DNA from 2 places in the Maridesulfovibrio gilichinskyi genome. Region 1 is predicted to be linked to the other one. Evidence: riboswitches for the same ligand, from Rfam matches in the RefSeq annotation. Region 1 holds a riboswitch; the other holds the start of a gene.
The links. A riboswitch is a leader RNA that binds a small molecule or an ion and turns the genes downstream of it on or off. The one in region 1 is predicted to bind cobalamin.

Region 1 (15,980 bases):
CGGTCGGAATTCCGCGTTCCTTTATCGGCTCAAGGGCTGACTCTGCCTGAGGCCTTCCCGCCATTTGTAAAACAAGATCGGGATTAAGCGCGACAATAAGCTCAGGATTAGGCCGCATATGAGTTCCGATCGAGGGCAATTTTATAATCTGCGCCGGATAATCATCACCGGAAGTACGAGCAACAATTGTGTCACCTAAATCCATAGCAAAAAGGATCTCATTAAATGCGCCGTACAAAGCGATAATCCGTTTAGCAGGAGCTTTCAGAACAACTTTGTTTCCAAAATCATCAGTTACAGAAACTCCTGCAAAAACAGAATTAGCAGGAATAATCGCCAGAAGGAGAAAAAAGAACTTGAGGAACACCGAGTTGCGGATGTTCGACAATTGAAACAGATGTCTTATAAACATTTGAAATATTATCCTTTGTAACGACTTCAGCAGGCGAGCCGTCAAGCTTTACTTTACCGTTTGATAAAAAGACCAAACGATCAAAATAAAGCGCGGCAAGATTCAAGTCATGAATTACACAAATTATAGTTGCGCCCTGCCGATTCATTTTTTTAAGCATATCAAAAAGTTCGATTTTTCCGGCAACATCAACGCCAGATGCAGCCTCATCAAGGACCATTATTTTTGCCTGCTGCGATACAGTGCGAGCCATCAAAACCCGTTGAAATTCCCCGCCTGAAAGCTCAGACACGGGCCGATCAATCAAATGATTGATACCTATCATTCTTATGGCTTCACCGCAGATATCTTCGTCTTCACTATCATAACCGAAAAAGCCCGAACCGTGCGCATATCGGCCCATCATAACCATGGACTTAACCGTTAAACCAAATGCAGGTTCAACCTTCTGCGGCAGAACTGCCATTATCCCTGCAAGCTCACGGGGACGATAATCACGTACATTTTTCCCGGCAATCTCAACTTTTCCCGAAATCGGACATAACACTCCTGAAAGAGATGAAACTAGAGTAGTTTTGCCGCTTCCGTTAGGACCGAGCACAGCAGTCATTGATCCGGCTGGAAAGCTTAAATTCATACCTTGAAGAACTTCCCGCTTTCCATATCCGGCAGAAAGATTCTGAACGGTAATCATGAACGTGCTCCCTTGAAGCCGCCCCGTAAAACAATGCAGAAGAAAGGACCGCCGAGCAAAGCCGTTACGACTCCGACCGGGAGTTCTTCCCCGCCGGGGAGTAATGAACGGGCAATCACGTCGGACCAGACCAGAAGCAATCCGCCAAGCAACGAGGATGACAGTAACAAAGGCCGATGTTCAGCACCTTGAAACATCCGCACCAGATGAGGAACAATAAGCCCCACAAATCCGATGATTCCGGAAACAGCTACAGCCGCACCGGTTAACAGCCCCGATCCGACAAGCAAAAACAGCCGCACTCTTGATACATCCATACCAAGATGGCGGGCCTGAGTTTCACCTAGTGACAATATATCAAGTTCACGTGAATAATAAATTATGGGAATCATCCCGGCAATAAAGTATGGCAGAAACAGTGTTACATGCTCCCACCCACGGCCCTGAAAACTTCCCATTATCCAGAAAACAATGCTTGTAACAGAGTCTTCATCCAGTGATTTTAGCAATGATATCAACGCAGAAAGAAAAGTCGCTACGACAATTCCTGCCAGTACCATAGTTTCGCGCCTAAGAGTTCCGCCGATTCTGCCGAGCATAAGCACTGCGCCAAGGGCAGCCATAGCTCCGGCAAGAGCGGCAAGAGGGAGAAAAAGCGAACCGAACTTCAGCCACAAACCAGCGCCAAGCACGGTTGAACCGGAGAATATCGCAAGACTGGCTCCGAAAGCCGCACCGCTGCTGATTCCCAACGTAAACGGATCAGCCAGAGGATTTCGCAAAATCCCCTGATAAACGGTTCCGGCAACAGCAAGCGACATCCCAACAAGGAAAGATAGACAAACTCTGCTGAGCCGAAGATCAGTTATAATAAATGATAAAGATGATTTTGAACCTTCCGCTCCGCCTAAGATAACGTTTTTAAAAACATTAAAAACCTGCGCAGCAGAAGTCTCGTATGCACCGAACAAACAGGCGGCAAATACAGAAACAGGAACAAGAAATAAAAGCACAGCAACAGCTCTGCTCCTTCTTTTTTCCATTGTTTCCATATCTTACCGCCTCCTGAATTAAATCGGTTTAATGATCAAGACTGTTGAATGCGGTTTTAAGATGATCAACCCAGATATCCACAACCTGAGGATATTCAGCTGAACCTTTAAGGACCGGCACGCATTTATATCCGGCTTTGGTCAAAATAGATTTCCAAGAGTCTGCATCTTCTCCGGCCATATCATTACGGGCATGGTCACCTGCAACAGACATATACGGAATGAGATAAACTTTCTTTGCTTTCATTTTTGCAAGCTTAGCCATCACGTCATCAAGAGAAGGAGTCCCTTCAACCGTACCTACAAGAATTTTAGGATCGGCCTTGGTAAAATAATACTGTGAACCGGGATAATAAATATTAGCACTGTCAGGTGTTCCGTGCCCCATCAGCACTACAGCATCTTTAGGTTTGCGATCTTTTGGAATACTGGCAATGATAGCTTTAACAGTTCTATCCATATCTTCGTTTGAATAAAGTAAAGGTTTACCAACGGCAATCTTAACCATTCCCTTAGGCATACCTTCAAACTTCATAGCTGTTTCACTAATACCGGAAAATTCTTCTCCGGGGATAGTATGCAACGACTGAACGGCAACATGCGTAAAACCGTCATCCATCATCTTAGCTAGAGCTGTGACAGGAGAATCAACGATGCGGCCTTCTTTTGCCAGAATATGTCTGATTATAGAAGATGAGAAGGCCCAGCGGACAGGTACACCGGGAAATGCTTTTTTGACAGCCTTGTCGATGTTATCAAATGAAACCTGCGCCTGATCCATGCTTGAACCGAAGGCCGCAAGAAGGATACCCTTTTTAACAGGTTTGGAATCGCCGTGTCCGGCTAGAGCAAGTGAAGGGATGAGAAGAAAACAAAGAATGATAAAAGCAAAAACAGCTTTTTGTTGAACCCCAAAACGACACTGCATAACAGTCTCCTTGAATTTGGGGGCTTGAATTAATACAGCCCCTACAGTTACATATATAGTACATGCAACCATAAGGATTTTTGTCAGATAAAAGCCCCGTTATCTGTCAAAACTGAGCACAAGTTATTCTTTGGCAGGTCTTCCGACTCATCCCATCTCACCCGGCCTTCCCGAAATAAATTTCAGTGGCACGCTAGTACGGCTTAAACCATACACGGGGGTCAACTTCACAGGACTTACGGCGGCGGGTCCGTTCCCGAATTTAACGGGATTCCCTTTTAAGCTCTTTCGAGCACCACAAGAGAAAAACTGATATTCTGCTTAGCCTTTGCTGTCAATCACGAAGAAAAATGTTTTCCGGGTAATACTTTTTTTAAAATTCAGCATAGACTTGAATTGCAATTGAAGACAAATAATTTAATTAATTAATTTGAAAGAGATAAAGGAGCTTGTCCTATTCCCGGCCAAATTCTGATCATCCCCAATATTGCTCTGATTGAAGTCCAGATTCCGGCAATTATCCATATCCATAACAACATGTGCTCAGGTTTATAATAGTCTACGACAAGCAACAGTCCGGAGCTTATACCTACAGCAATCAGCATAGCATTTCTAAGATAATGAAAATCTCCGGTCCCTAAGTGAATTCCATCCGTTGCAAAAGAAAGAGCATTAACTGGTTGCAGAAAAGTAACCGCAAGCCATGCCGGTCCGAAAACGGCAGCAGCTTCAGGCGGTACAAGCAGCCAACTGACGGGCTCCTGACCGAAATACATTGCTAGTGTAAGAAAAATTCCAGTACAGAAACTCCACTGGCAGACCAAAACTGCAACTTTTCGCGCCAGCACTCTGTTTGCACTACCCATAAAATACCCGACTAAAGACTGACCGCTGATAGCAAACGCATCGAGGAAAAGTGCTAAGGAAACAAAAAACTGGCGGATAGCCTGATGCGCTGCGCCGGAATCAGCTCCGGCTTTGGTTGCAAATCTGGTACACAGAAGCAAAAATAAACATACTCCTCCTGAACGGATAAACATATCTCCGCCTATCGAAAAAAGTCTTCTGGCATCACTTAGGCTGAAACCTAAATTAAAACCGTAATTCTTTTTAACAACAGAGACTGCCCAGAATGCTCCAATCCACTGACTTATGGAACTCGCCAGTGCTGCTCCCCCGACACCGAGCTGTGGAAACGGCCCATGGCCGAAAACAAGACCCCAATCCAGAAACACGTTAATTAAATTCATACCGACAGCAACATACAATTGGGTCCGCATATCCTGATAGCCGCGCAGTGACCCGAAGCAGGAAAGCGTAACCAGAACAGCCGGTGCTCCTATCAACCTGTATTTCATATAATCAACGGCAAGGATCTGAACATCACCGTCCGCGCCCATAATGTTCGAAATATAACCGAGAAGCGGCAATAGACATACGGCTAAAACTATTCCCAAAACTATTGAAATTGCCACTGCAAGCCAGCAAAGGGAAGAAGCTCTTTCCATATCCCCTTTACCGAGAGCATGTGAAACCTCGGTCTGTGTTCCGACTCCTAAAAATCCGAACACCCAGAAAATTGACGAAAATATCATTGTCCCGATGCCCAGAGAGGCCAGAGATTCTGCGCCGATTTTTGCAACAAAGGCAGTATCAACCAGTCCAGTAACAGGCTCTGCTATCATTGAAAACAGAACAGGTATGGATAAAAAAAGAAGTGTCTTATTAGGACGTTCTTCAAAAGGATGAAGTTTTGCAGGACTGTCAACAGCCATTTAAATATGCCTCCGGCGGCAAATTATTCTATCAAAAAATTAAAACCGCATGCTTTAAATAAGCATGCGGTTTTAATAAACTTATCTTTATCAACAATCTCTACTGAAGATTTTTGATAACAGCCTGACCCATTTCAACACAACCGACAAGGGTACCGCCCTCGTCCATGATATCGCCTGTGCGAAGTCCCTGACTGAGGGTTTTAGCAACAGCTTCTTCGATACATGTTGCTTCAGCAGCCATATCAAAAGAATAACGCAGCATCATGGCAACAGAAAGAATTGTTGCAAGAGGATTAGCTTTATCCTGTCCTGCAATGTCAGGAGCAGATCCGTGAATAGGTTCAAACAAACCAGGATTGCCTTCACCAAGAGAAGCGGAAGGAAGCATACCGATTGAACCGGTAATAACAGCCGCTTCGTCAGAAAGGATATCGCCGAACAGGTTGCCTGTTACGATTACATCAAACTGTGAAGGATCGCGAACAAGCTGCATAGCAGCGTTGTCGACATACATGTGGCTGAGTTCTACATCAGGATAATCAGCGGATACTTCGATAACAATCTCGCGCCATACGCGGGAAACATCAAGTACGTTTGCTTTATCAACTGAACAGAGACGTTTGCTGCGTTTTCGTGCAGCTTCAAAAGCCAACTTAGCGATACGTCTGATTTCGTGCTCACGGTAAACCATGGTGTTGAAGCCGATACGTTCACCGTTTTCAACGCCGGTGCCGCGAGGTTCGCCGAAATAAATTCCACCGGTAAGTTCACGGACAACCATTACGTCTATACCTTTTTCAACGATGTCAGAACGCAGAAAACATGCTTTCTTGAGCTGTGGAAAAAGAGCTGCAGGACGAAGGTTTGCGAACAGAGAAAGTTCTTTACGGATTCCGAGAAGTCCGCGTTCAGGTCTGATAGCCGGATCAATGGTATCCCACTGAGGTCCGCCGACAGCACCGAGCATAACGGCGTCAGCTTCTTTGCAGGCTTTAACTGTTGCATCAGGAAGAGGAACTCCGGTCTTATCAATAGCAATACCGCCGATAAGAGCTTCAGTAACATCAAATGTATGACCGAATTTTTCACCGATAACTTCAAGAACTTTTATTCCCTGAGCCATTATCTCAGGCCCGATTCCGTCACCGGGCATAACACATATTTTCATCGTCTTATCCTTATTCATCTATCTTCACTACTTAGTGAAGGTTTTAGCCGCTGAATTAAACAGAGAAGCTGAAAATATCTATCCACATGGAAAATATTTCACGCCTGACTCTCAGCGAATTAATTACCCATGCGTTTTTTAACGTAATCAACAAGTCCGCCGGCATCCAGAATTTCTTTCATGAATGGAGGAACAGGAGCACATGTGATTGTTTCACCGGTTGTGATATTCTTGATTGTTCCTTTTTCAGCATCAACTTCAAGCTGATCGCCGTCACCGAGCTTTTTAAAATCGTCACCGACTTCAAGCAGGATGAGACCCATGTTAAATCCGTTGCGATAAAAAATACGGGCAAAACTTTTTGCAACAACAACTGGAATACCTGCTCCTAAAAGGGAAATCGGAGCATGTTCGCGAGATGATCCGCAACCGAAGTTTTCATCGGCTACCATGATATCATTCTTTTTAACGCGTTTAATCCAGCCTGCTTCAAGTCCTTCCATGCAGTTTGCGCCGAGTTCTGCGGCGTCGGTAGTAACAAGAAAACGTGCAGGGATGATTGCGTCGGTATCAATATGTGCTCCGACTCTATGCGCTGTACCTGTGATAGTCATATTTATTCTCCTTGGGATTAGGATTTAATTAAATCAAATTTATTAGTGAAACTTCTACAAAGCTGAAGGATCGATGATTTCACCGGCAATAGCACTTGCAGCAGCAACAGCAGGGTTGGAAAGGAATACTTCACTCTGCAAGCTTCCCATACGGCCCTTGAAGTTACGGTTTGTTGTTGCAATTACTCTTTCACCGCCTGCGAGGATTCCCATGTGACCGCCGAGGCAGGGACCACAGGTTGCAGGTCCGACAATTGCGCCGGCATCCATGAATATTTCGAGCAATCCTTCTTTAAGAGCCTGTTTCCAGATAGAAGGAGTAGCGGGAAGAATGATCAATCTTACATTCTTATCAGCTTTACGTCCTTTAAGGATTGCAGCAGCTTCTCTAAGGTCGGAGATACGACCGTTTGTGCAGGAACCGATAACAGCCTGATTAATCTTCATGTTTTTAACTTCATCAACAGGCTTAACATTTTCAGGCAGATGAGGACATGCAATCTGAGGTTTCATGCCTGTCACATCCATTTTTACGATTCTTTCGTATACTGCGCCTGCGTCAGCGGAAAGGAGTGAATCTCCGGTTCTTCCGGCAGCAACGCAATATTCAAGAGTTTTTGCATCAACAGGGAACAGACCGACTTTACCGCCGGCTTCAATTGCCATGTTTGCAATGGTCATGCGACCTTCAACAGAAAGATTATTTACAGCTGAACCGCTGAATTCAAGAGCTTTATAGAGAGCTCCAGAAACACCGATTTCACCGATAAGACGCAGGATATAATCCTTTGCGCCGACATATTTGCCGGGAGTTCCTTCAATTTCAACCTTAACGGAAGGCGGAACTTTGAACCATGTTTCACCAAGAGCCATAGCTCCGGCAATATCAGTTGAGCCCATACCGGTAGCAAAAGCACCGAGGCCGCCGTAAGTACAGGTATGACTGTCTGCACCGATTACGATGTCAGCAGGACCGACAAGGCCGAGCTCCGGCAAAAGTGCGTGTTCTACGCCGCAGTCTCCGCCTTCATAATAATGAGTAATATTTTTTTCGTGTGCGAATTCACGGACAACTTTAACCTGCTCTGCAGAATCAATGTCTTTATTCGGTGTGAAATGGTCACAGACGAGGGCAACTTTGTCTTTATTAAAAACTTCTTTTGCGCCCATTGCTCTGAAAGATTTAATTGCAAGAGGAGCAGTAATGTCATTTGCAAGGACTAAAGAGACTTTGCAACGTACAATCTGTCCGACTTCTTTAACAACTTCATCAGTATGAGCTTGTAAAATTTTTTCCGCTAATGTTTTAGGCATTGTGCTTCTCCTGTTTCATGCGTTCAACTCTGTTTATGGCATTTATATAAGCTTTAGCGCTGGCAACTATAATATCTTCGTCAGAGCCTCGACCAATAGATTTTATACCGTCATCAACAATATGGACCATAACCGCACCCTGTGCGTCTGCGCCGCCAGTAACTGCGTTTACAGAATAAAGTTCCAGTTTGGGGTTTCCGCCTACCAATTTATTGATAGTTGAAAAAACTGCATTGATTGGCCCTTCACCGAAACCGACTTCTCGAATTTCTACCGGATTATCCTTATCTTTTCTGAAATCTTCCAGAACAACAGCAGCGTGAGGAGAAACACCCGAAGTTCCTGAAAAAACCGACAAATCTTTAACCCTGAACAGGTCATGAATGCGGTAGGCTTTTTCCAAAACAAGAGCTTCAACGTCCTCATCAAAAATCTGTTCTTTCTTATCAGCTAAAATTTTAATAGCTTTAAAGACTTCTGCAATCTGATCATCATTTAATTCATAACCCATCTCGCGAAGCTTTGATCCCAAGGCGTTTCTGCCGGAATGTTTGCCAAGCACAATAGAAGTGCCTTTTTTGCCTATGGATTCAGGAGTCATAATTTCATAAGTCTGGCGATTCTTAAGCATTCCGTCCTGATGAATTCCCGACTCATGAGCAAAAGCGTTAGCACCGACAATTGCTTTGTAAGGCGAAATAGGCTGTCCGATTGTACTTGCAAGTCTGCGGCATGCCGGAAACAACTGCTCTGTTACAATGGAAGTTTCGATATCATAATAATCTTTGCGGGTGTGCAGCCCCATAACAACTTCTTCAAGCGAGGCATTACCTGCACGTTCACCGATACCGGAAAGAGTGACTTCTGCCTGTCTGGCTCCGGCTTTAATTGCGGCCAGAGTATTTGCAGTCGCAAGGCCGAGATCATTATGACAATGAACGCTGAAAACAGCCTTATGACTGTTCGGGACAGTTTTCAGCAAATAAGCGATTAATCTGCCGAATTCTTCCGGCTGTGCGTAACCGACTGTATCTGGAATGTTGATTGTTGTTGCGCCTTCATTAATAACAGCTTCAACAATCTCTGCCAAAAATTCCCAGCGTGAACGGGAAGCATCTTCAGCAGAAAATTCAACGTTAGGAGTCAGTGAAACAGCATGACGTACTGCCTTCTTAGCCATTTCTAATATTTCAGCAGGTTCTTTGTTGAACTTATGCTTCATGTGAATATCTGATGTGGCAATAAAGGTATGGATGCGGGGATTTTTAGCATATTTCACAGCTTCGTAAGCACGGTCGATATCAGAGATAAGAGCCCTGCAAAGTCCGGCAACCTGAATTTTATCTACCGACTGAGCTATCTCTTTAACAGCTTCAAAATCGCCCTGACTTGCAGCAGGAAAACCTGCTTCAATAATATCAACTCCAAGCATTTCCAGCTGACGGGCCATGGTAATTTTTTCGTTGATATTCATGGTTGCGCCGGGGGACTGTTCACCATCACGTAAGGTCGTATCAAAAATATATACTTTTTCGGACATTTTTATTCTCCTGTCTGCCTGTAAAATAAAGCCGTTAGGCAGATTATTTCAAAATTTCACTGGATATAGCTATAGAACACTTTGGGAGACTAAGATTTACCGTCCCCCAAAAGATTTTATGTTTTACTAGCTGGTGTGAACCGAGGCTATGACAAATCTTTGGAGGACTTTCTTAGTAGTAGCTTAGAGCTTCTGCGTGATAGGAAGAAAATAGTGTAGATAGGACCGGAAATAATATAACAAGCGAAAATAATGAATCCCAAGAACTTGGGCTGAGATGCAACCATCACAAACAAAGCAATGACAGTTACCATAGAGCTGAATGGATGAGCTTTGAAAACGCCTGCTTCTTTAAAAGAATTGTAGCGGACAGAACTTACCATCAGGAAAGACACGATATAAACAAGAATCAGAGTTCCAACAGGAAGAACAGCATTAGCTAAAGCCGTAGGCATGAAAGGAGCAAAAAGGATCAAAGTTGCCAAAGTACAACCCGCAGCAGGGATAGGCAATCCGATAAAATGAGCTTTAGAAGTGGTTCCGGCTTGAACATTGAAACGGGCAAGTCTGAGAGCTCCGCAGGCGATCATTAAGAATGATGCCAAGAGTCCCAGTCTGCCGAAATTATGAAGCTGCCATTCATAGGCCATGAAAGCAGGAGTAACACCGAAAGCAACCAAATCAGCGAGAGAATCGAGCTGTACACCGAATTCACTGCTTGTCCCGGTCAACCTAGCAACTTTACCATCAAGACCATCAAAAAGACAGCTGACCAAGATAGAAACTGCACAAAGTTCAAATTTACCTTCCACAGCCCATGTCATCCCCAGAAAGCCGCAAAAGAGGCTCGCTATGGTCAGCATGTTCGGCAGAATATATACTGCCTTGTGTTTAGGTATTCTTTTTTCCTTAGCCATAATAATCACTTATAAATATATTAAATTTCCAAACTTTATTAACTGTTAATTAAACCTTGTGAGCAAGAGCTGTTTCACCAGCGATGACCTTGTCACCAACTTGTATGGAAGGTTCATACCCCTCAGGCAAGTAAAGGTCAACCCGCGAACCGAACTTAATCAGACCGAAACGATCGCCTCGTTTAAGTTTATCCATCTTTTCAGCCCAGCAGACAATTCTTCTGGCGATAAGTCCGGCAATCTGCACCATAGTAAATCTCTGATTACCTTTACCAATTATTTCAACGACATTGCGTTCATTATCAGTACTAGCTTTATCAAATGATGCGTTGAAATACTTACCGGGGATATACCTGATCCGCTCAATTTTTCCGGAAACAGGCATGCGGTTAACATGAACATTAAAAACATTCATAAAAATACAGATCGACTGACGAAGCTCTCCGGTAAGAGGGTCCGGAGCGTATTCAACTTTAATAACTTTTCCGTCAGCAGGAGAAACCACCGCATCAATATCTTCAGGAGCGACTCTTTCCGGATCACGAAAAAAATGACCGATAAAAGCGGTAAGTCCCAACATTACAAGAGTGGCAATCCACCAACCTAAAATTGCAAAACAAACGGTGGTGAACGCACTTAAAAATATATATGGCAATCCTTCAAGACTGACCCCAACGGAAGGCTGACGCATGTTTTCTACCTTGTATTTAAGTTAATATGAACCATCAAATATAAGACGGAGTTATACAAAACTGAGCTATACATAGCCAGCATATTTAACAAGGTCAACTAGATCAGAACAAATAAAGGTTAAGCTCTTTCTCTTTTATTTTTAAACCAGTTACCCGGGTGCTGACCCTTCGGTTAAAATTAATTTTGCAGCTTCTTCACTTCGGAATGTCTGAAACAGGAAATCAGATGATCGTTAACCATCCCGACTGCCTGCATATATGCGTAACAAATCGTAGAGCCGACAAATTTAAACCCTTTTTTCTTCAAACTTTTGCTCATTTCATCTGATTCTGTAGAACTTGCAGGAACATCAGATAAAACAGCCCATTTATTGTTTATAGAATGACCATCCACAAAAGACCAAATATATCTGTCAAAGGATCCATACTCTTTCTGTATTTCAAGAAATATCTTTGCGTTTGTGATTGCTCCATTAATTTTCAGTTTATTTCTAACGATTCCGGCATTACTCATTAATTCCGCGATTTTTACGTCTGAATATTTCGAAATTTTCTCTGCATCAAAATTATCAAAAGCCTTTACGTAACCTTCGCGCTTTTTAAGGATAGTGGACCAGCTGAGCCCGGCCTGAGCACCTTCAAGGATCAGCATTTCAAAAAGGAGCCTATCATCATGGACAGGCACGCCCCACTGTTCATCATGATATTTTATTTCAAGCTCACCTGTATTTGCCCATTCACATCTTTCCATAATTTTTCCCTTTTCTAAAGCGCGTTACGGATTATGCCGCCCCCGAGAACAGCTCCGTCTTCAGTATATGCTGCGACAATCTGACCTGGAGTCGGCATTGAATGCTGCTCAACAAATTCAAAAACAAGGTTGTCACCATCAAGTCGTACTTTAGCAGACATGGACCTCTGCCGATAGCGAGTTTGAATATGCACAGTTTCAGGCCATTTTTCAAAATCCACCAGAAAATTCACTTTCTCAGCAACACAACCAGATGCGCCGAGTTCTTCTTTAGTCCCTAAAACAAGTAAATTCCGCTCTAAATCCTTTTCTATTACATAAATCGGCTCCTTCCAAGCAATTCCGAGCCCTTTGCGCTGGCCATGAGTATACCGCCACAAACCTTGGTGGCGTCCTAACTTTTCTCCGGTTGAAAGCACTACATTTCCGGGACCGGGCAATTTTATATTACGCTCCATTAGAAACTGCCGATAATCGTCATCCGGAACAAAGCATATTTCCTGACTTTCGGTTGGAAGCGGAATTCTAAGACCGCGTCTTTCCAGTTCGGAATAAGTTTCACTCTTGCTGTGATTTCCAAGAGGAAACACCGCGTTTAAAACTTTTTCTTTGGGAACTAACGATAAAAAATAACTCTGATCTTTACCGATTTCCGCCCCGCGCGCTATCATCCTGCCATATTCTGCATGGTCTGCAATGCGCACGTAATGTCCGGTGCTTAAAAGTTCTGCTCCCAATTTACGAACAGCTTCATACAAAACACCGAACTTAATTTGCGGATTACACTGCGCACAAGGATTAGGGGTATTCCCGTCAAGATAAGCCTTAACAAACGGGTCAATCACCATTTTATCAAATTCAGCCTTAAAATCAAAAACATGAAGATCTATTCCGAGTTCAGCGCACCGTACTTCAAGACCTGCGACAGCCGTCTTGGACTTTTCACTTCCCAGAAAACACCCGTGAACAGCAATCACATCTGCGCCGAATTCTTTAAGAAGTACCATGGACAGCAAACTGTCTGCCCCGCCGCTGACAGCGACCGCTATTTTACGCTCACCAACCAGCGACATAAGTTCCGGATAGCTAAAACTTGATTCCATATGGATCTCCCAAAAAAACGCTCGAACCCTTCTGTTTCAGAAGATGTCCGAGCGTCTGATATTATCTAAATTCGGCCTGAATTCTTACCGGAATAATCCGGTATATATCTAGGCTTCTTTCTTACCTCTAGGAAGAATCAGATTCAGGAAAACACCGAGAATTCCTGCCAGTCCGATACCGCCGAGTCTGAACTGATCACTGAAAGGAGTAGGCACGGACATGCCGCCTACACCGAAGATAACAATAAGTGCGACAATTGCAAGATTGCGGGCTTCCATCAAGTCATCCCCTGCACGAACAAGAGTGTTCATACCGACAACCATGATTGCTCCGAAAAGCAGAACCATAATACCACCCATTACAGGCGAAGGAATAGTCTGTAAAAAAGCGCCGACTTTGCCGACAAATGCCAAAGCGATTGCAACAATAGCAGCCCATGTCATAATAGCAGGGTTGAAGACTTTAATCAAAGCAACCGCTCCTGTTACCTCAGAATAGGTTGTATTAGGAGGTCCGCCAAGGAATGCAGCCAGTGACGTTGCAAGACCGTCACCCATCATTGTTCTGTGGATACCGGGATCTTTTACATAATCCTTACCGGAAACTGAACCGATAGCAAGGATATCGCCGAAATGTTCAATTGCAGGAGCAATTGCTACCGGAACGATAAATAATATTGCGTCAAGATTCCATGTCGGGAACGTAAATGCAGGCATCGCAAACCAAGGGGCTGCTGCGACAGAGCTGAAGTCGACAAGTCCCATGAAAATACTTGCGCAATATCCTGCAACAATACCACTCAGGATAGGAATAAGTTTAAGCCAGCCTTTACCGAAAATGGAAACTACGACAGTTACACTGAGAGATATCATTGAAAGAGTCAGTGCTGTTTTTTCAGGATACAAAACAGCTGATCCGGTACCGGTTTTACCAGTTGCCATAAAGACAGCAACCGGAGCGAGAATCAAACCGATAACCATAATGACAGGACCTGTTACAATCGGGGGAAGTATTCTTCTCAGAACATCTGTTCCGCGCCAGCTGATGAGCAGGCTGAGAATAACATAGAAACCACCGGCCGCAGCCAGACCACAGAGTGTTGAAGGAATCCCCCAAGTTTGAACTCCGTAAATAATAGGAGCAATAAAAGCAAAGGAGGAAGCTAGAAAAATCGGAACTTTTCCGCCGGTTACCAACTGGAAAACAAGAGTTCCAAGTCCTGCTGTAAACAGGGCTACGTTCGGATTAAGTCCCGTCAGAAGCGGAACCAGAACCAAAGCTCCGAAAGCTACAAACAACATCTGTGCGCCGAGAATTATATCTCTGGCTCTAAAATTATACTCGGTACTTGAAATACTCATCTTTTATCCCCCTAAAAATGTGACAAAAAAAAGGCACCTTATTTGGTGCCGAAAATTTTATCTCCCGCATCGCCTAAGCCTGGGAGGATATATCCTGCATCATTTAACTTTTCGTCTATAGATGCAGTATAAATATCTACGTCAGGATGAGCGGCGACAACTCTTTCAATCCCTTCAGGAGCTGCAACAAGGAAAAGACCTTTAATATCGGTACATCCTGACTTCTTAAGAAGTTCAATTGTTGCAAGCAATGTCCCGCCTGTTGCGAGCATAGGGTCGAGAATAAGCGCGCTACGCTCATCAATGTTCTTTGCAAGCTTGACGTAATATTCTACAGGCTGCAAAGTTTCTTCATCCCGATAAAAACCGACTACACTGACTCGTGCTCCCGGAACCATATCAAGCACACCATCCATCATGCCGAGTCCGGCTCTGAGGATAGGAACTACTGTGATTTTTTTACCTTTAATCATCTCGACTTCAACTTTTCCGGCCCAGCCTTCAATAGTCTTATGCTCGGTGACAAGGTCTTTAGTCGCCTCGTAGGTGAGGAGTCTTGAAATCTCAAGAGCCAAATCCCGGAAACGACTAGTACTGATGCCCGCTTCCCGGAGAATTCCAAGCTTGTGTCTTACCAGAGGATGGTCTACCACATGAACCGCCACGGTGGCCTCCTTGATCTCAATGTTACGTGTTATTAAATTTCTTAAAGTCAAAACTTCGTGTTTCTATATTCCACGCACTTCTCGGTCAAGAAATATTTAAATTATTTTTGAGATAAAGTCATCAGCACTTGGCAATACTTAAAATAACCAATATTAATTAGAATGAATTTTTGGCAAACTATAACAAATAATCGGAAAATTGTATGAATAATAATGATAGCGTTGATGAAAATGATTTTTCTGAAATCTGGGCAAGAGAAGCTCAGTACTCAGACCGCAACACCAGACTGGACAAATTCTGGGGAACAGAACTTGAAAATGAAGGTATTTCCAGAGGAAAAGCAAAAGACTGGATTAAGGCAGGTCTTGCCGAAGTTGACGGAGTATTGTGCACAAAACCCAATTACAAAATAATTGGAACCGAAAAGCTTACCCTTAAAGGTGAGCTTGAAGACAATTCTCTGGTACCGGAAGATAAGCCTCTGGATATTATATTTAATGATGGGCGTGTTGTGGTCATCAACAAACCTGCAGGACTGACAACTCACCCTGCCCCGAGCTGCCCGACAGAAACGCTAGTGCATCGCCTTATTCATCATTTTCCTGAAATTCAAGGCATGAATGAATGGCGTCCGGGTATTGTGCATAGACTTGATAAGTTTACATCAGGACTTATTGCTGTTGCCTTAAATGAACATGACAGACTTGCTCTTTCCGCATCTTTTGCAGAACGGGAAGTATCTAAAACCTATCTTGCAATTGTTCACGGAGTCCCGGAAAAAGATTTTGCTGATATAAACATGCCTATCGGCAGACACCCTATTCATAAAACCAAAATGGCTGTGGTGTTAAAAGGCGGCAGAGATGCCCGCTCGAGCTATGAAATTCTCTGGACGGATCCGTCACAACGGGCCAGCCTTGTAAAAGTCAAAATTTACACCGGAAGAACTCACCAGATCAGAGTTCATATGGCGCATATCGGTCACCCTC
Region 2 (15,980 bases), on a different contig from region 1:
TTCACATTCATGCCGGAATCGGCAAGAGCTTCGCAGACCTCAATGCCGATCAGTCCACCGCCGACAATAACTACATCTTTAACTTTGCCTGAATCACGAAGTTCACGAAGTTTGTCAGCATCACGCATCTCTGACAAAGCCTGCACGCCCTCCAGATTGATACCCTTAATAGGGGGATGACGGGGAGTTGCACCTGAGCAGATTACCAGCTTGTCATAAGGGACAGTGTCTTTTTCACCGGTAATGACATTCACACATGATACAACCTTTTTAATCCGGTCAATAGCGGTTACCTCCGTATTAACCCGCGCCTGCACGCCTTTAGCTCCGGCAAAAAAAGCTTCATTACGCACAACTCCGGTAGGAGTAGAAAGCAACTGGTCACGATTATCAAAATTTCCGCCGATATAATAAGGGTATCCACAAGATGCCATAGACATCTCCGGAGCTTTTTGCAGAAGAGTAACGTTTGCGGCCTGATCAAGTCGTTTTGCACGGGCTGCGGCTTTCGGTCCGGCAGCAGAGCCGCCGATGACAACTATATTCTGTGAACTCATGAAATATCTCCTCTCTACAGAGTGTTATATGTTCAGCGGGAGAATACCGCTTTTATCAAATTTAACAAAATATTATATTTTAATTATTCTTGTTACTTTGTTGCTTTTAATATCATGCCGCTTCAGCTGAAAAATCAAATATTTTTGCAGTAAATTTTACATACCAAGCGGCGGATTGCACCTGTACAATATATGCCAGAGCAATAACCAGAGCGGCATCTGATCCTTGCGGACCGAAGGCGTTGATCGCAATAGCTAAAGCAATTGAGAGATTCCGCATGACCGCCCCTTAGACAAGAGCAATTGCGTCGCCCCGCGGGAGAAAGCATTTACCTACCAAACGGTCATTTTTTTGGTGATTTTTTGTAAAAATTTCCACATAATGCATACTCCATTAGTGCAGGGTATTAATTCCGGCCGACCCGTTTAGAAAAGCCACTTTATGATGCCGTGTAGATACCCTTCTACGTGCTCACCAAAAAACTTACATTGATCTCGATCAATTTTATTAAATTTCAGGATAATAAGATGGAAAAAGAAGAGCTAAAAAAGATCATCACTGAATTCCCTATTTTTTCAAATCTGGATGATCCCAATCTTACGCGGTTAGCAGAAAATGCGGTTGTGAGCGACATTCCTAAAAAAGCAATTTATTTTAGTGAAGCTAAGTTTTTAAAAGGCATGCATGTTCTGCTTTCAGGCAAAGTAAAACTATTTAAATTAGCGGAAGACGGAAAAGAACAGACCATTTTCGTTTTCGGTCCGGGAGAGCCTTTTTGCCTCTGTTCAACTTTTTCTGACGGGAAAATGCCCGCAAATCTAAGCGCACTCGAAGACAGCAAAGTGCTTTTTATCAGTCCATCCAAATTTCAGACTTTAATTCAGGAAGACCCGTCTATTCTGCTTAATATGATGAGCGTCATGGCGAAGCGCCTTAAAGATGCAATGGTCATGATTGATTCACTTTCACTCAAGCAGATTCCGTCCCGTTTAGCAGCGTATTTTCTGAGTCAAAGTGAAGAGGGCTGGTTGAAGTTAGGAATTTCTTACAGGGAACTTTCAAAAATCATAGGTGTCACGCCGGAAGCCCTTTCGAGAGCAATGAAAAAGATGAGTAAAGAAAAACTCATTGAAGTTGACGGGACGAGCGTGAGGTTGATTAATAAAGAACGGCTGGAAACTTGCCGTGATGGGAATTTATTGTGTTAGACAGGTAAAAATAGGCCGCTCCGTTAATCTCAGAGTTAAGACTAACGGAAACGGCTTTAGTTCTTTGAATACATACTATTTAGAGCGCCGCCCGCAACATCTCGATTATATCATCTCTATTCATTGCCGGACGTCCTGAAAGATTACCATTTTCATCTTTAGCAACCAACAGTGTATCGTCAGCATAGCGGGATAACAGTTCGTCACCGATGCCTATTTCAGATAAACTTGTCGGACAATCTATAGACCTCAAAAAGTCTTCGAAACGATCGATTCCTTTCATTGCACAATCCATATCATCAGGTGCTTTAGGAACAATCCCGAAAATCCGCTGAGCAAACTGAACAAATCTTTCCGGGCGAGACTTAGCAGCAAAACGCATCCATGATGGATTGATAGCCGACAAACCCGCTCCATGAGCCACATCATGATGGGCAGAAAGAGTATGTTCAATCATATGAACAGGCATTCTATAATCCGTTCCAACCTGCAACCACCCATTGAGTGCAACCAGTGCGGCCCATTGAACTTGAGTGCGTGCTTCTAAATTCTTACCATCAGCAATTGCTTTAGGTCCCCACTCCATAGCGGTTAAAATGACTCCTTCAGCAAAACGATCCTGAATCGGAGTGCCGCCTATTCCGTTAAAATAGGTTTCGGTAACATGGGTGATAAGATCACACACTCCGTAAGCGGTCTGATTCTTCGGCACGCTCAATGTCAATTCCGGATCAACAATCGCAACACGAGGATAGAAACACTTATCGGCTACAAAAGACTTCACGGAAGTTTCTTCATTAGTGATAACTGCGCCGCAATTTGTCTCTGAACCTGTTGCCGCCAAAGTAGGAACAGTGATGACAGGTAACGCTTTTGCCGGAGTATATACTTGGTCCTGGCCGTGACGAATCATATTCCATGGATCGCCATCATAGAGGACTGCCGCAGCCATAACTTTAGCTGCGTCCATAGTGCTGCCGCCACCCAAGGCTACGATCACATCACATCCCTCCTCTCGAGCTATATTTGCGCCGCGTACCACTGTAGAAATTCTCGGATTCGGCTCTACGCCTGAACACTGTGCAAACAAAACACCCGCATCCTTCAGACTCTCTACTGCGCGGTCGAAAGTACCACTACGCTTGACGCTGCCTCCTCCGGTAACTATCAATGCTTTTTTGCCATGTTCAGCTACAACTTCCCCAAGTTTGGAGAGTGATCCTGCGCCGAAAATTAAACGTGTCGGGTTATGAAATTCAAAATTCATGAGTTACCTCCTAAATGAATACTGTTTTATTTTAACTTGCTGTTGCTAAGTATCTTTACTGCCGATAACTACTGAAAAGATAGACTGATCCTGTCAGATTTTTGCCTGATCGTCCGAAAAATACTACAAACAACTTGTTTACAAATACACAATTCCGATAAAGGCCCAATTGCAAAGAGAATCAGAATGAATAGCAATACACAATTTACACCCTCAGATGATTTAGGAGAAGTACGTGAAGCTCTGGCAGATAAAATTGCCCGATGGACCGAAAACGATTTTCGTCTGACAACAAAAATTCCCGGGTTGCTGCTTCGCAAATATGACAAACTCTCAGAACCGACGAGTTACATGCATGATCCGAGTATCTGCTTAGTCGCCCAAGGAGCCAAGCGAGTGTTCCTAAGTGATGAAGAATATGTATACGACTCCAATCACTTTCTTATTACATCCGTAGGTCTGCCAATATTAGCTCAAGTAATTGAAGCCGATAAACAAAAGCCATACCTAGGGCTGGTGCTGAAACTTGATCTAAGAGAGATTGCGCAACTCATGGTGGACAGCAACTTTAAGAGCCCCTGCCCTAAGCAATCAAAACGTGGAATAGCTGTCGGCAAACTCACGGCCCCGTTGTTGAATTTATTTAAAAGATTGCTAGATTTACTTGATGAGCCGGAAAATATTCCGGTTATCGCCCCGCTTATTCAGCGTGAAATTCTTTATCGTTTACTTATTAGTGAACAAGGACCACGCCTGCAGCAACTGGCCATGACAGGCAGCCATAGCCAAGCAATCACGCAAGCTATCGACTGGTTAAAAGAGAATTATACAAAACAGCTTAGGATTAATGACCTTGCAGCGCGTGTAGGGATGAGCACATCTACATTTCATCATCATTTCAGGTCACTAACGGCAATGAGCCCACTCCAGTTTCAAAAGTGGATAAGGTTGCATGAAGCAAGAAGATTGATGTTAACGGAACGTCAGGACGTAACAAGTGCAGCATTTCAGGTCGGCTACGAAAGCCCTTCCCAGTTTACCAGAGAATACAGCCGGCAATTTGGTGCGCCACCTTTAAGAGACATTAAGAGACTGCAAGAGATTTAATCTTTCAGCTCATCTTAAGTCAAAAAGACAGAATGCTGTAACAGCATTAAACAAAGTCTAAAGCGACGCGCGCAACAACTCTAAGATATCATCTCTGTTCATTGTCGGCCGTCCGGGAAGGTTGCCATACCTGTCTTTGGCAAGAAACAGAATATCATCGGCGTAGCGGGAAAACAGTTCATCACCGATGCCTATTTCAGACAAGCTTGTCGGGCAACCGATAGACTTCATAAATTCTTCGAAGCGGTCAATACCTTCCATTGCACAATCCATATCGTCTGGAGATTTTGGAATCAGCCCGAAAATACGCTGCGCAAACTGCACGAATCTTTCAGGACGAGTTTTAGCGGCAAACCGCATCCATGACTGATTAACAGCCGAAAGACCTGCCGCGTGCGTTACGTCATGATGAGCAGACAGCGTATGCTCGATCTTATGCACCGGACGGCTGCTGTCGGTTCCTACCTGTAGCCATCCGTTAAGCGCGACCAAAGCTGCCCACTGAATTTGCGCTCTGGCTTCGATGTCGGTTCCGTCAGCAAGAGCTTTCGGCCCCCATTCCATGGCGGTGAGTATCACTCCCTCGGCAAAGCGATCCTGAATCGGCGTACCGCCTATCCCGTTAAAATAAGTCTCTGTAACATGAATGATGGTATCACATACGCCATAAGCGGTCTGATCCTTAGGGACACTGACAGTCAGCTCCGGATCGACCACAGCAACACGAGGATAGAGACAGTTATTTGAAATGGAAGATTTAATGAGAGTTTCCTCATTGGAAATGACTGCGGTACTGTTCGCCTCCGAACCTGTCGCGGCTAAAGTCGGGACAGCTATTATCGGCAAGGCTTTAAGCGGGACGTAGAGTTTTTCATCTCCGTGGCGGATCATATCCCACGGATCACCGTCATAAAAAACAGCCGCGGCAATAACCTTAGCGGCATCTATAGTACTGCCTCCGCCCAAAGCGATAATTACGTCACATCCCTCTGTGCGAACTGTTTCTGCGCCGCGCACAACAGAAGAAATGCGAGGATTAGGTTCTACACCTGCACACTGTGCAAAGGGAATTCCTGCTCCCTTTAAACTTACAACTGCGCGGTCAAAAATACCGCTGCGTTTAATACTGCCCCCGCCTGTTACTATCAATGCTTTTTGACCATATTCACTAACAACTTCGCCCAGTCTGGAAAGCGATCCTGCGCCAAAAATAAGTCGTGTCGGATTCTGAAATTCAAAATTCATGAATTACCTCCGCAATGAATACGGTTTAGTTAAAATGACCAGATAGTTTTCAGCAACGGACACAATGTAGAAGGCTGAAGGCAAAAATTATTTTGCGATGGCCGCAAAAGTCCCTTTAAGCGGAGTTGCAAGATCATGCGGAGAAAGCTCAATGTCCATTCCCCTGCGTCCGGCACTGACAAAAATTGTTTCGTGGTTTTCGGCGGAGGAATCAATGAAGGTCGGCAGCAACTTTTTCTGACCAAGCGGGCTGACGCCGCCGACTACATAACCGGTGGTCCGTTCAACAAGTTTTACATCCGCCATAGCGATCTTTTTAACTCCGGCAGCCTTAGCCAGCAATTTTAGATCAAGATGCTTTAAGACAGGCACTATTGCTACGAAAAGTTGCTTTTCGTTCGCTACTACAAGCGTTTTAAAAACACGTTCAGGCTCAACACCCAATTTCTCAGCAGCTTCTTTGCCATAGGCTTCTGCGGCTGGATCGTGTTCATACTCGTGAACAGTATACTTAATTTTAAATTTTTTAGCTGTATTAATTGCTGGAGTCATAAAATATTTCTACAAAATGGCTGGTCGATTGGCAAGACCCTTTAAAGCAACTTCCTATTCAAGCAGCTTATCCATAAACTCGTCGTAAACTTCAGCTTCTACATAGACACGCTCAGCGCAGTTGCTGACCTGGCCGGAGAATATTATTCTGGAATCAACAACTGCTTTAACGGCCATATCCATGGCGCAGTCTGCGCAAATGATACCCGGCGCCTTTCCGCCCAGTTCAAGTAAAGTTTTAGTAATATTTTCAGCAGAAGCAGAAATGATACGCGGCCCTGTATCCACACTGCCTGTCAGAGTAACCAGACCTACCTGAGGGCTTCTGACCAAAGCATCACCCAAAGAGCTACCGCCGCCGGATACAAAGTTAAGCATACCTTTTGGCAGCCTTATGCTGGAAATCAGCTTGGCAAATTCAAAAGTGGTGTTCGGAGTTTCACTGCACGGTTTTAAAACAATGGTACAACCTGTCAGCAAGGAAGGAGCTACATTGCGGGCCATGACAAAGAAAGGGAAGTTCCAAGGGCAGACACCGACAACAACACCGATAGGCTGACGATAGAGAAGTATATTTTCTTTTGGATTATCACTCTGAATAACCTCGCCCTCGTATTTACGTGCCCATCCGGCGTAATAGTCAAAATATTCGGCTGTCGCATCAATTTACACTTGGGCGAGAGGTAAAATTTTAGCTTGCTCTTCGGCTAAAGTTCGTGCCACCTTTTCACGGTTAGCCCTGATAATTTCGGCCATTTTTTAAGATAACCGGTGCGTTCAATGCAGGATTTAGCCGCCCAGCTTTTCTGAGCTGAACTTGCTGCTTCCAAAGCGAGCGCAGCGTCACGGGCTCCTCCTTTAGGAGCCATAGCGATAACTTTTTCGGTAAACTGTTGAGCTTAATAATAATTTATTTTTCAACACAGAAATCAAGTCCCAAAGTTTTATACCGCTTTAAACTCAGCTATTTCAATATATTTATTAATTTATTGTAATTTTCCCTATATATGGACAATTGCTATTGCTAAGTAGAAATTCGCCTGAATTATTTTTACAACATGGATTAATGACGAGAGAAATTTAAACATTATACGAGGCAAACGGCACAATAAAAAAGCATCTATTTCAACTAAATAAAATTGAGCTTTATTTTCTGAGCTGCTCGCACAGTTATGAGAAGTTGAAGTTTGAATTACTAAAATTCATCAGCAAAATAATTTCCATATTTCAGACCAACCGATCGCTAGTTACAATTTTCAACAATTATTTACAAAACAGCTGGTTAAATAGTTACGAACAGAAACACATACCTGTGGAAAACCAGTTAATATCTCCATCCCACACTTACTCTCCCAAGGGCTGACAAGCTTCAGTCATGAAAAACTCTAGAAAGGTCTTGACCAAAAATGATGGTTTGGTAAACTGTCCTACGTTGATTTTGCACTTCAGGAATTTAGTTTTTCTAAATTTTGAAAAGGGAACCCGGTCAGATTCCGGGGCGGTTCTGCCGCTGTATTTTTTGTTCATTATGAATAAAAAAAGCCAGCTCCCCTGCCTGAAGCATGTCTGCATTATGCAGATATTTTCCATCTACCGAATGAGTCTGTCTTTTAAGACCTTAAAAATCATTCGGCCCCAAAAAATTCTGCAGAAATAGCCTTCTGGGCCGCCTGCACCACAAGCTAATACCTTTTTCTCACTGTGAGGACCTTGCATGTCCGCAACTTTCCGTTTGCGATATCGCTAGTGTTTTGCTCTGTGAGTAAAGGAATACGTGGAAAATCCCTTCAAAGGACCTTGAAAAAGAATGACCAAACAACCAGTTATCACTCGTGAATCCGCCAAAATGGCCTTAGAAGAGCACAGACGCTTTCAAGAAACAGTCAGCTCTAAAAAATATCAGATCCGTGACAGCAAGGGACACCTTCAGGAACACTCATTTGGTGATGTTAAAAACAGGCTTTGCCGCGAATTTTTAAAGCACTCCAGCTTTGAAAATCAGGAAAACGAACAGGTGTGCGAAATGCTTCAAGCAGGACGCTTCATACCTGCCGGATCTATTCTATCCGGCCTCGGCAACGACTACGCTAAATGTTCCCTCAGCAACTGTTATTTAGCAAAAATCGAATCAGACTCCTTAGAAGGTATCTTCGAAGCTCAGAAAAAACTCGCACGGACTTATTCTTACCGCGGCGGCAGCGGGATAGATATTACCATATTGCGCCCTTCCGGCGACCCTGTGAATAACGCAGCTGTCACATCTTCCGGAGCTGTCAGCTTCATGCCTCTTTTCAGTGAACTGACAAACACCATAGGCCAAAACGGCAGACGCGGCGCACTCATGATATCAATGGATATCAGGCATCCTGACACCCGCCGTTTTATCTGGAGCAAAAGTAAACCTGAAGAAATTTTCGGTGTGGACTCCCTTACAGGAAAAACTCAGGATGTATTCGGGGCCAATATAAGCCTCAAAATTACTGACGAATTCATGCAGGCTGTGGAAGACGACAAGGACTGGACGTTTGTTTTTCCTGAAATGAATAAAGTGACAGGCAAGATATGTGATGCAGCGACTTTGCAATTGCTGCCTGAGGTCTATAATGCCCTTGATCCTCAAGTGGGAGATCGCCTTGAAGCTGAAATCATCTACAAAGTGACAGCCCTTGATCCGGAAAAGTATCAGATAAAAGTCAAACCTGATCTACCCGTGAATGAGAAACAGGCGGACCTTCCTGAAGGCACACTTTTATTTTCTCCTTCCAGACGGCGCAACGAGAAGTCAGACATCTTCGACCCCGTCAATTCAGTTTATAACCTTCTCTGGGACGGAGACTACAGCCGCTGGCAGGAATTCGGCCTTCCTTTCAAGCCATATACAACAGTCAAAGCACGGGGATTGCTTGAAGAAATCAGCAGTTCCGCATGGCAGTCCGGCGACCCGGGAATCCTTTATCAGGATACGACTCAGCGCAATACCCCCGGTACATTCATCGACCCTTTGCGCCTTAAACCAATGTCCACCAACCCCTGCGGTGAACAAGGACTCGGCTACTGGAACAACTGCCTCTTAGGAGCCATGGTTCTGTTCAAATATGTAGTTAATCCCTTCACGAAGGAAGCTCAGTTCGACGAAGACCTGTTCCGCGATGACTTAACGCGCACCGTTGCCTTTATGGATACCATGTCTGATCTGAACCAGAGCAAGCATCCTCTTCAGCAGCATAGGGATGCAGACAAGTACGGTAAACGGATCGGCATAGAATTCACCGGACTTGGCGACATGCTTGCGATGCTCGGCATGCGCTACGGCAGCGAAGAGTCAATAGACTTCATCAAAAAGATCCTTCGGGATAAAGCCATAACCGAAATATCTGTCAGCGCGGATATAGCCGGACGCTTCGGGGTTGTGGAAGCTTTAAAAGCTCCTGAGGCCAGAAAACGGTTTCTGGAATGCCCGTACATCACAAACCTCGGACTGCCCAAAAAGTTACAGAAAAAGATTATGGATAACGGTCTGCGCCATACGGCTTTCAACACCGTCGGGCCTTCAGGTTCCATTTCCATCATGTCTGACAACTGCACATCCGGAATCGAACCTGCGTTTCTTTTCAGCTACACCCGCGAAACCCGCCTTGAAGCTGGAAAAGTTTTTGAGTTCATCCATATGCCTCCGCTGAAATGGATGCTTGAAACTAATCAGGAAGAGCTGTTCGGCAAGTATACGGCTCTGCAACTTAAAGAGAAATTGAATTACGTTCAATCTGATGAACTTGACTATATGGACCGCATCCGTTTGCAGGCCGCTGTTCAGGAATTCACAGACAGTTCCATTTCTTCGACCATTAATCTTTCCGAAGATACACCACGGGAAACCATCTTCCAGATTTACATTGAAGCATGGAGACACGGCCTCAAAGGAGTGACTGTCTTCCGCAACGGTTGTAAAAAAGGTGTACTGAGCAAGAAAGAAGATACGCAGGACGCTGATCCCACAATGCTCGGACAATTCCCGAGCTTACGTGAAAGAGAGCTGAATGATATCGAACGGGCAGAGCGCCATAGGGTTACATGGAAAGGGTCCAAGATGTATATCATTGTATCCGTAGATGAATCCGGCAACCCTATTGAAATATTCGTCAAGCTGCCAAAAGAAGCAGGCTTAACCGGATCAGGTATCTATAACGAGCAGGTTTTTCAGGAGAAATATTCTCTATGGGAAACAATCACCCGTTTAACCAGTCTTCTGCTTCGCGTGGGCATGCCTATCGACCGCATTATTACGCAGCTGGACCGTTCCAGCTACAATATAATCGATGCGGCTGCCATTATCTCCCGCATCCTGCGCAACTACATATCACTTGATATGGATGATCAAACCATAGTTTCCAAAGAACTTGGAAGCCCATGCCCTGAATGCGGCAAAAAAGCTTACGTACCTGAGGGCGGATGTAAAATATGTAAAGCCTGCGGTTACACGACCTGCGGCTAATCACATACGCTAGTTTATAAGGTTTTTATATTCTTACAAAAAATCCGGAAGGTGAATTTATCACCTTCCGGATTTTCTATTTTTTAACACAAAACATTATCCCACCGGAAAAATCTATACGGCGAATTCACCTACACCCACGACGAAATATATGCACGCAACGTCCCATTCCAATAATTCATATTACAGTTCACTATTCCATCATCAGCTTTTCTATTTCATATACCCATCAAGAGCTTTGCATAACTGATCGGCGCAAGAGGTACTCTTGTTACCGCAGGTGATGCCTTTGAGCTTACCGACAATTTCTTGAACAGGCATATCAGTAATCAACGCAGATATAGCCTTGAGATTTCCCGGACAGCCACCGGTAAAATCTACGTAAACAAGCTTACCGTCTTCCACTGCAAAGTTGATCATTGTTGAACATACACCCTGCGGAATAAATGTCTCAACATCAGCTGAATATGTGTTTTCAGATTTAAGAATTATAATTTTTGAACCGCGATTAATATTTTCTATATTTTCCATTTTTAACCAGTCTTATTTTTTTATTAGCAGTCTTTACGCCAAAACGGACACCGGACTTATGATTCAAAATAATCGCAGTGACGTCAAGAGAGGTTAAGTTAGAATTTGAGTTCTAATTTATTATCTTTGATCATTGCCAGAAAAGTTTACTCAAATATATTGCAAATATTTTGGAAATTACACTCAGTCTTTACCTGTATCTCTAAAAAAAGGCACAGAATGAACCCTAATTATTATCCAAAGAGTTGACAAGTCCCAAAACAGCTGGCAGTTATGGATCAGGACAGTAAACACAATGCGACAATGTCGCACAGGAGAAAAAGGCATGGGTGAAGGCAGACAAATACAATCAGTAGTTAGAGCGTTGAGCATATTGGAGTTATACAATAGCTCAACCAAAGAACTGAGCGTAACTGAAATCGCCAACCTGCTTGATCTCAGTAAAAGTACAGCTTTCAGCTTAATCAGTACCTTGGCTCAAAAAGGCTATCTGGAACAAAATCCCAGAGACTCCCGCTATTCCCTAGGACTCAAGTTGCTTCGACTCGGTGGACAAGTGCGGAGACACAGTATTCTGGTCCGTAGAGCCACTCCATTTCTGGAAAAACTTGTTCAAGAGTTTTCGGAAACAGTTCATCTGACTGTTGAACGCAACGGTATGGTGGTCTATATTGAAAAAATACGGGGGAAAAATGCGATCTTTATGCAATCGGAAGTCGGAGCAGAAAACCCCATGTACTGTACAGCTGTAGGCAAATGTTTACTTGCTTTCATGCCCGAAACCAGACGGGAACGATTGCTCAAACAGATGGTGCCGCTTGAACGGCGGGGACCAAACTGTATTACGAGTGTGGATGAACTGCAGCAAGAACTTGAAACAATCCGTAAGCGTGGATTCAGTATCGACGATGAGGAACACGTTGCAGGGTTGATGTGTATTGCAGCTCCTATCTTTGCGCAAAACGGAGAAGTTGTTGCTTCAGTCAGCCTTTCAGGAGCTAAAGCAGGTATTTCATCAAAAATGGTCGCTCAGGTGTCTGAAACGATCACCACCGTTGCTAAACAAATCAGCGCAGCCATTTAATTTTTTTTCACACACTATGTGAACAGCGTGCTATATTGTCGCACAAATAATAGTTAGAATATTAAAACCCCGCTTTGCGGTAAAAATGTGTTCATAAATGCAGCTAGATATTCCAAACTGCGGTTCAAAACGTTTTAAACAGTGATAATGACTACAAGCAACCTCACTTAATTAATATATTTAGTGAGTAATAACGATATTATGTAATATTATTTAATATTGGGCAGGATAATGTGGACAATGTGCGACAATATCGCACATTAAAAATCAATTGTGGGGGGAGTGGACCACTTATGAGGATCAAAAGAGCAGTGCGCAATGTTCTGAACTCATAACTGCCGGAACCGGTAGCAGCATAGTGGCCCCGGCGTGAAGGAGGTTAATAATTACAAGTATTATTTTTCCCTGTGCGGTATTTGACTGAAAGTGGGTTCTACGCACAACATGTGCTTTTTCTAGGAGAATAGTTAAAACAGAAATGTCGGTACAGGCCTTGCCTTTGCTTCCGACTCAAATTTAAAAAGAGGGAAACAATGACTCCAATATTTTTTCTAGTAGTTCTAGCAGTTGCTATTATTTTCTTAATGCTGCTGATCATGAAAGTAAAAATGCATCCAGTTCTTGCGCTTTTCTTTACCAGCCTTGGACTTGGACTGGCTCTGAATAACGGAATTATAGGATCGGTCAATCTGATCAATGCAGGGTTCGGCGGAACTTTAAAAGGCATTGGCGTTACCATCATCCTGGGTTCCATTTTGGCAATGGGTATTCAGGATACCGGCGCAGCCACGGCAATTTCCAACTTTTTCATCAGGTTGTTCCGTGGGCGCGCTTTGGAACTTGCCCCCGCACTTACAGCTTTCATCGTCTCCATTCCAGTATTTGGCGACATAACCATGGTGCTGACCGCTCCAATCGCCTCCATCTTGTCAGTACGTAAAAAAATATCAATGTCCTCCATGTCCGCTTTCATCAGTATGGGACTTGGACTTACTCACGGTCTGGTTCCGCCAACCCCCGGTATCCTCGCAATCGCCCTTATGTATGGCGCTGACCTTGGTTTGACCATTTTCTGGGGAACAACTATTTCCGCAATAGCATTCTTCGGCACATGGCTGATACTGCGCGGCTGGGCAGCTAAAGAATGGATTGCCCCTAGAGAAGACTTTGTTGAAGGTTTCGAGCCTGCCAAATCTGATAAGATTGAAGATATTGTCATCCATGAACCAGGACTGCCAAACGCCTTTTTCTCCATGCTTCCAATACTGATTCCAGTAGTACTGATTACTTTTGCATCTTTTGCAAAGGTATATATGAAAGACAGCGGAACATCTCTTACCTTCTTCACTTCCGTTGGAGACAGAGTTATCGCATTATTGCTGGGCGTCGTATTCACCATAATCCTTGGGTTCATCAAGTCTGAAAAAGTTAAAGCTCATCATTTCCGCACCACCGGCAACAATGATAAGTCTCTGAAAGAACTAATATTTGGAACATGGGTAGGCAGAGGACTCATGGTTGCTCTTCTTCCATTGCTCATTACCGCTATGGGTGGAGCCATGGGTGGCATACTTAAAGCTGCTCCGGTCATCAAAGAACTTGGTGTCATCGTAGCAGGAACAAGCCTGCTTCCGATTCTTATTCCCTTCTTCACAGCCTCGATAATAATGACCGCTGTGGGCTCCATGACAACCGCAGGTTTGACCGCTGCCGCTATAGTTCTTCCCATGATGGACTCACTTGGACTGTCCCCGGTTGCTGCGACTCTGTCCATCGGCTGCGGAACCATGATATTCAGTCACTTGAACGACAGTGGTTTCTGGATAATGACCCAGTTCTTCAACCTGAACACAAAACAAGGCCTGAAATACCTTACTCTCCCACGCGCTATCGGTGGTGTAATAGGTATCATCTCTTTAGCAACCTTTGTCTCGATGGGCTTGATATAGCTGAGCTGACCACGTTCAATATAAATAATTTCGTCTGGGTCCCTACACAAAAGACGATTTAATATTTACCATAATTTTGGAACAAAAGTTCCATACTAAAAAAGGAGTTATCAATGTCTTTATATTCTTTAGAGGGAATTATTCCACCAGTACCGACTATTTTCAATGACAACGGCGAATTCGACAGCAAAGGAATGGGCGTTTTTATCGACAGACTGGTTGAAAGCGATGTAGACGGCCTGCTCTTCCTTGGAAGTGCCGGTGAGTTTTCACAGCTCACGAATGCTGTTCGCAAGCAGGTTGCAGAATTCTGCGTAGCAAAAGTTGCCGGACGTAAACCCGTTATCATCGGTACCGGAGCATGCGGCACTGCGGAAGTTATCGAACTGAGCGAACATGCGGCTTCAATCGGAGCTGATGCAGTGATTGTCGTAAATCCATACTACTCACTCATGAATGAAGACCGACTGTATAAGCACTACCGCACAATCGCAGAATCCGTTTCTCTACCTGTAGTGATGTACAATTTCCCCGCTCTGACAGGACAAGATTTGTCCCCTGCACTGGTTAAACGCATTGCCTTAGACTGCCCGAACATCATCGGCATCAAGGATACGGTAGATTGCATCAGCCACATCCGTGACCTTATTTTCCAAGTCAAAAGCGCACGTAAAGATTTTAAAATCATCTGCGGATTCGATGAATACCTGTTTACTACCTTAATGCTCGGTGGTGACGGTGCTATTCCTGGAACATCAAACTTTGCACCTGAAATAACCTGCGGCATATACAAGGCTTTCAAAAATAATGACATGGAGAGCTTAAAAACACTGATTCCGCGCCTCAGCATTCTTTCGCAGCTTTACACGCTGGACGTACCATTCTCCTGGCTACTCAAAGAAGCTGTCCGGTTCACTGGATCAGATATTCCGACAGGCGTTGCAGCTCCTGCTACTGAGCCAGAAGAAGATATTAAAAAACGCTTCACAGAAATCCTCGCAGAGGCTGGCCTCTAATTATCTTAAAAAAATGGACGCTCTTCGGATGTAATCCGATAGTCCATGATGTTATTTGATCATTCCCATCCGTTTATAACGAATGACAGTAAAGAAAGCCCCCTCTTTAGGGGGGGGGCAAAGGATAGAAAGCTATGCAAAAACAAAAATGCGAACGCGTGCGAGACCTATGGTCGCAGATTGATGCCCTTATGATGGGTATGAACTGGACAAGAGAAGATGTTAACAAGCCCCAGATTATTATTGATGATGTTCAAGGAGACAGCCACCCCGGAAGTTATCATTTAGATGTCCTGAGCGAAGAAGCCTCTATCGGAGTATATGAAGCCGGCGGACGCCCTGCTAAGTTCCACGTCACGGATATATGCGACGGCTGGGCACAGGGTCATGAAGGCATGAACTTCATCCTCTGCTCCCGCGGTATCATTGCGGATATGGTCGAAATTCATGCTTCCGTCATCCCTTGGGACGGCATGCTATTGCTGTCAGGATGCGATAAATCCACTCCAGCCCACCTTATGGCCGCAGCCAGAATGGATATACCTACCATTCATATTCCCGGCGGAGCCATGCGCTCAGGACCGAATAACTCCACTTCCGGCCTTGCCGGACCGCTCTCAGCACGCAAGAAAAAAGGGCATGTTGACCTCGCGGAAATGAAAAATTATCAGCTCACAGGCTGCCCGTCCTGTGGTGCATGCCAATTCATGGGAACTGCAAGCACAATGCAGTGCATGTCCGAAGCTCTGGGCATGGCCTTACCGGGAACAGCACTCATGCCGGCAACCATGTCTGAAATTAGACGCATGGCCCGTGCGGCAGGTAAGCAAATCATGTATCTGGCCGAAAAAGGCATTACTGCACGCAAGATCCTCACAAAAGCAAACTTCATCAACGCCATGAAAGTTCACGCAGCCATCGGCGGCAGCACCAATGCTTTCATCCATATGCCGGCAATTGCCCATGAAGTC

Region 2: it holds a riboswitch for cobalamin, as region 1 does, so the genes downstream of both, B9N78_RS15050 (TSCPD domain-containing protein) here and B9N78_RS17265 (sirohydrochlorin cobaltochelatase) in region 1, are expected to answer to the same signal.

What each region holds. Positions count from the first base shown of each region.
Region 1 is NZ_FWZU01000008.1:7,680-23,659, reverse strand. It holds gene B9N78_RS17280 (ABC transporter substrate-binding protein) at 1-412, opposite strand, end outside; gene B9N78_RS17275 (ABC transporter ATP-binding protein) at 321-1,106, opposite strand; gene B9N78_RS17270 (FecCD family ABC transporter permease) at 1,103-2,158, opposite strand; gene B9N78_RS17265 (sirohydrochlorin cobaltochelatase) at 2,187-3,086, opposite strand; cobalamin riboswitch at 3,202-3,401, opposite strand; gene B9N78_RS17260 (MATE family efflux transporter) at 3,512-4,861, opposite strand; gene leuB (3-isopropylmalate dehydrogenase) at 4,962-6,032, opposite strand; gene B9N78_RS17250 (3-isopropylmalate dehydratase small subunit) at 6,152-6,646, opposite strand; gene leuC (3-isopropylmalate dehydratase large subunit) at 6,701-7,960, opposite strand; gene B9N78_RS17240 (2-isopropylmalate synthase) at 7,953-9,500, opposite strand; gene pssA (CDP-diacylglycerol--serine O-phosphatidyltransferase) at 9,647-10,417, opposite strand; gene B9N78_RS17230 (phosphatidylserine decarboxylase family protein) at 10,467-11,108, opposite strand; gene B9N78_RS17225 (DNA-3-methyladenine glycosylase I) at 11,288-11,860, opposite strand; gene mnmA (tRNA 2-thiouridine(34) synthase MnmA) at 11,875-12,963, opposite strand; gene B9N78_RS17215 (uracil-xanthine permease family protein) at 13,072-14,325, opposite strand; gene upp (uracil phosphoribosyltransferase) at 14,364-14,990, opposite strand; gene coaE (dephospho-CoA kinase) at 15,194-15,980, shown strand, end outside.
Region 2 is NZ_FWZU01000005.1:248,545-264,524, reverse strand. It holds gene B9N78_RS15090 (FAD-dependent oxidoreductase) at 1-557, opposite strand, end outside; gene B9N78_RS15085 (hypothetical protein) at 670-837, opposite strand; gene B9N78_RS15080 (Crp/Fnr family transcriptional regulator) at 1,086-1,766, shown strand; gene B9N78_RS15075 (iron-containing alcohol dehydrogenase) at 1,846-3,033, opposite strand; gene B9N78_RS15070 (AraC family transcriptional regulator) at 3,220-4,140, shown strand; gene B9N78_RS15065 (iron-containing alcohol dehydrogenase) at 4,198-5,385, opposite strand; gene ybaK (Cys-tRNA(Pro) deacylase) at 5,473-5,937, opposite strand; gene B9N78_RS15055 (aldehyde dehydrogenase family protein) at 5,992-6,603, opposite strand; gene B9N78_RS18470 (hypothetical protein) at 6,645-6,806, opposite strand; cobalamin riboswitch at 7,368-7,510, shown strand; gene B9N78_RS15050 (TSCPD domain-containing protein) at 7,745-10,429, shown strand; gene B9N78_RS15045 (TIGR03905 family TSCPD domain-containing protein) at 10,643-10,960, opposite strand; gene B9N78_RS15040 (IclR family transcriptional regulator) at 11,286-12,044, shown strand; gene B9N78_RS15035 (GntP family permease) at 12,578-13,993, shown strand; gene B9N78_RS15030 (dihydrodipicolinate synthase family protein) at 14,107-15,009, shown strand; gene ilvD (dihydroxy-acid dehydratase) at 15,144-15,980, shown strand, end outside.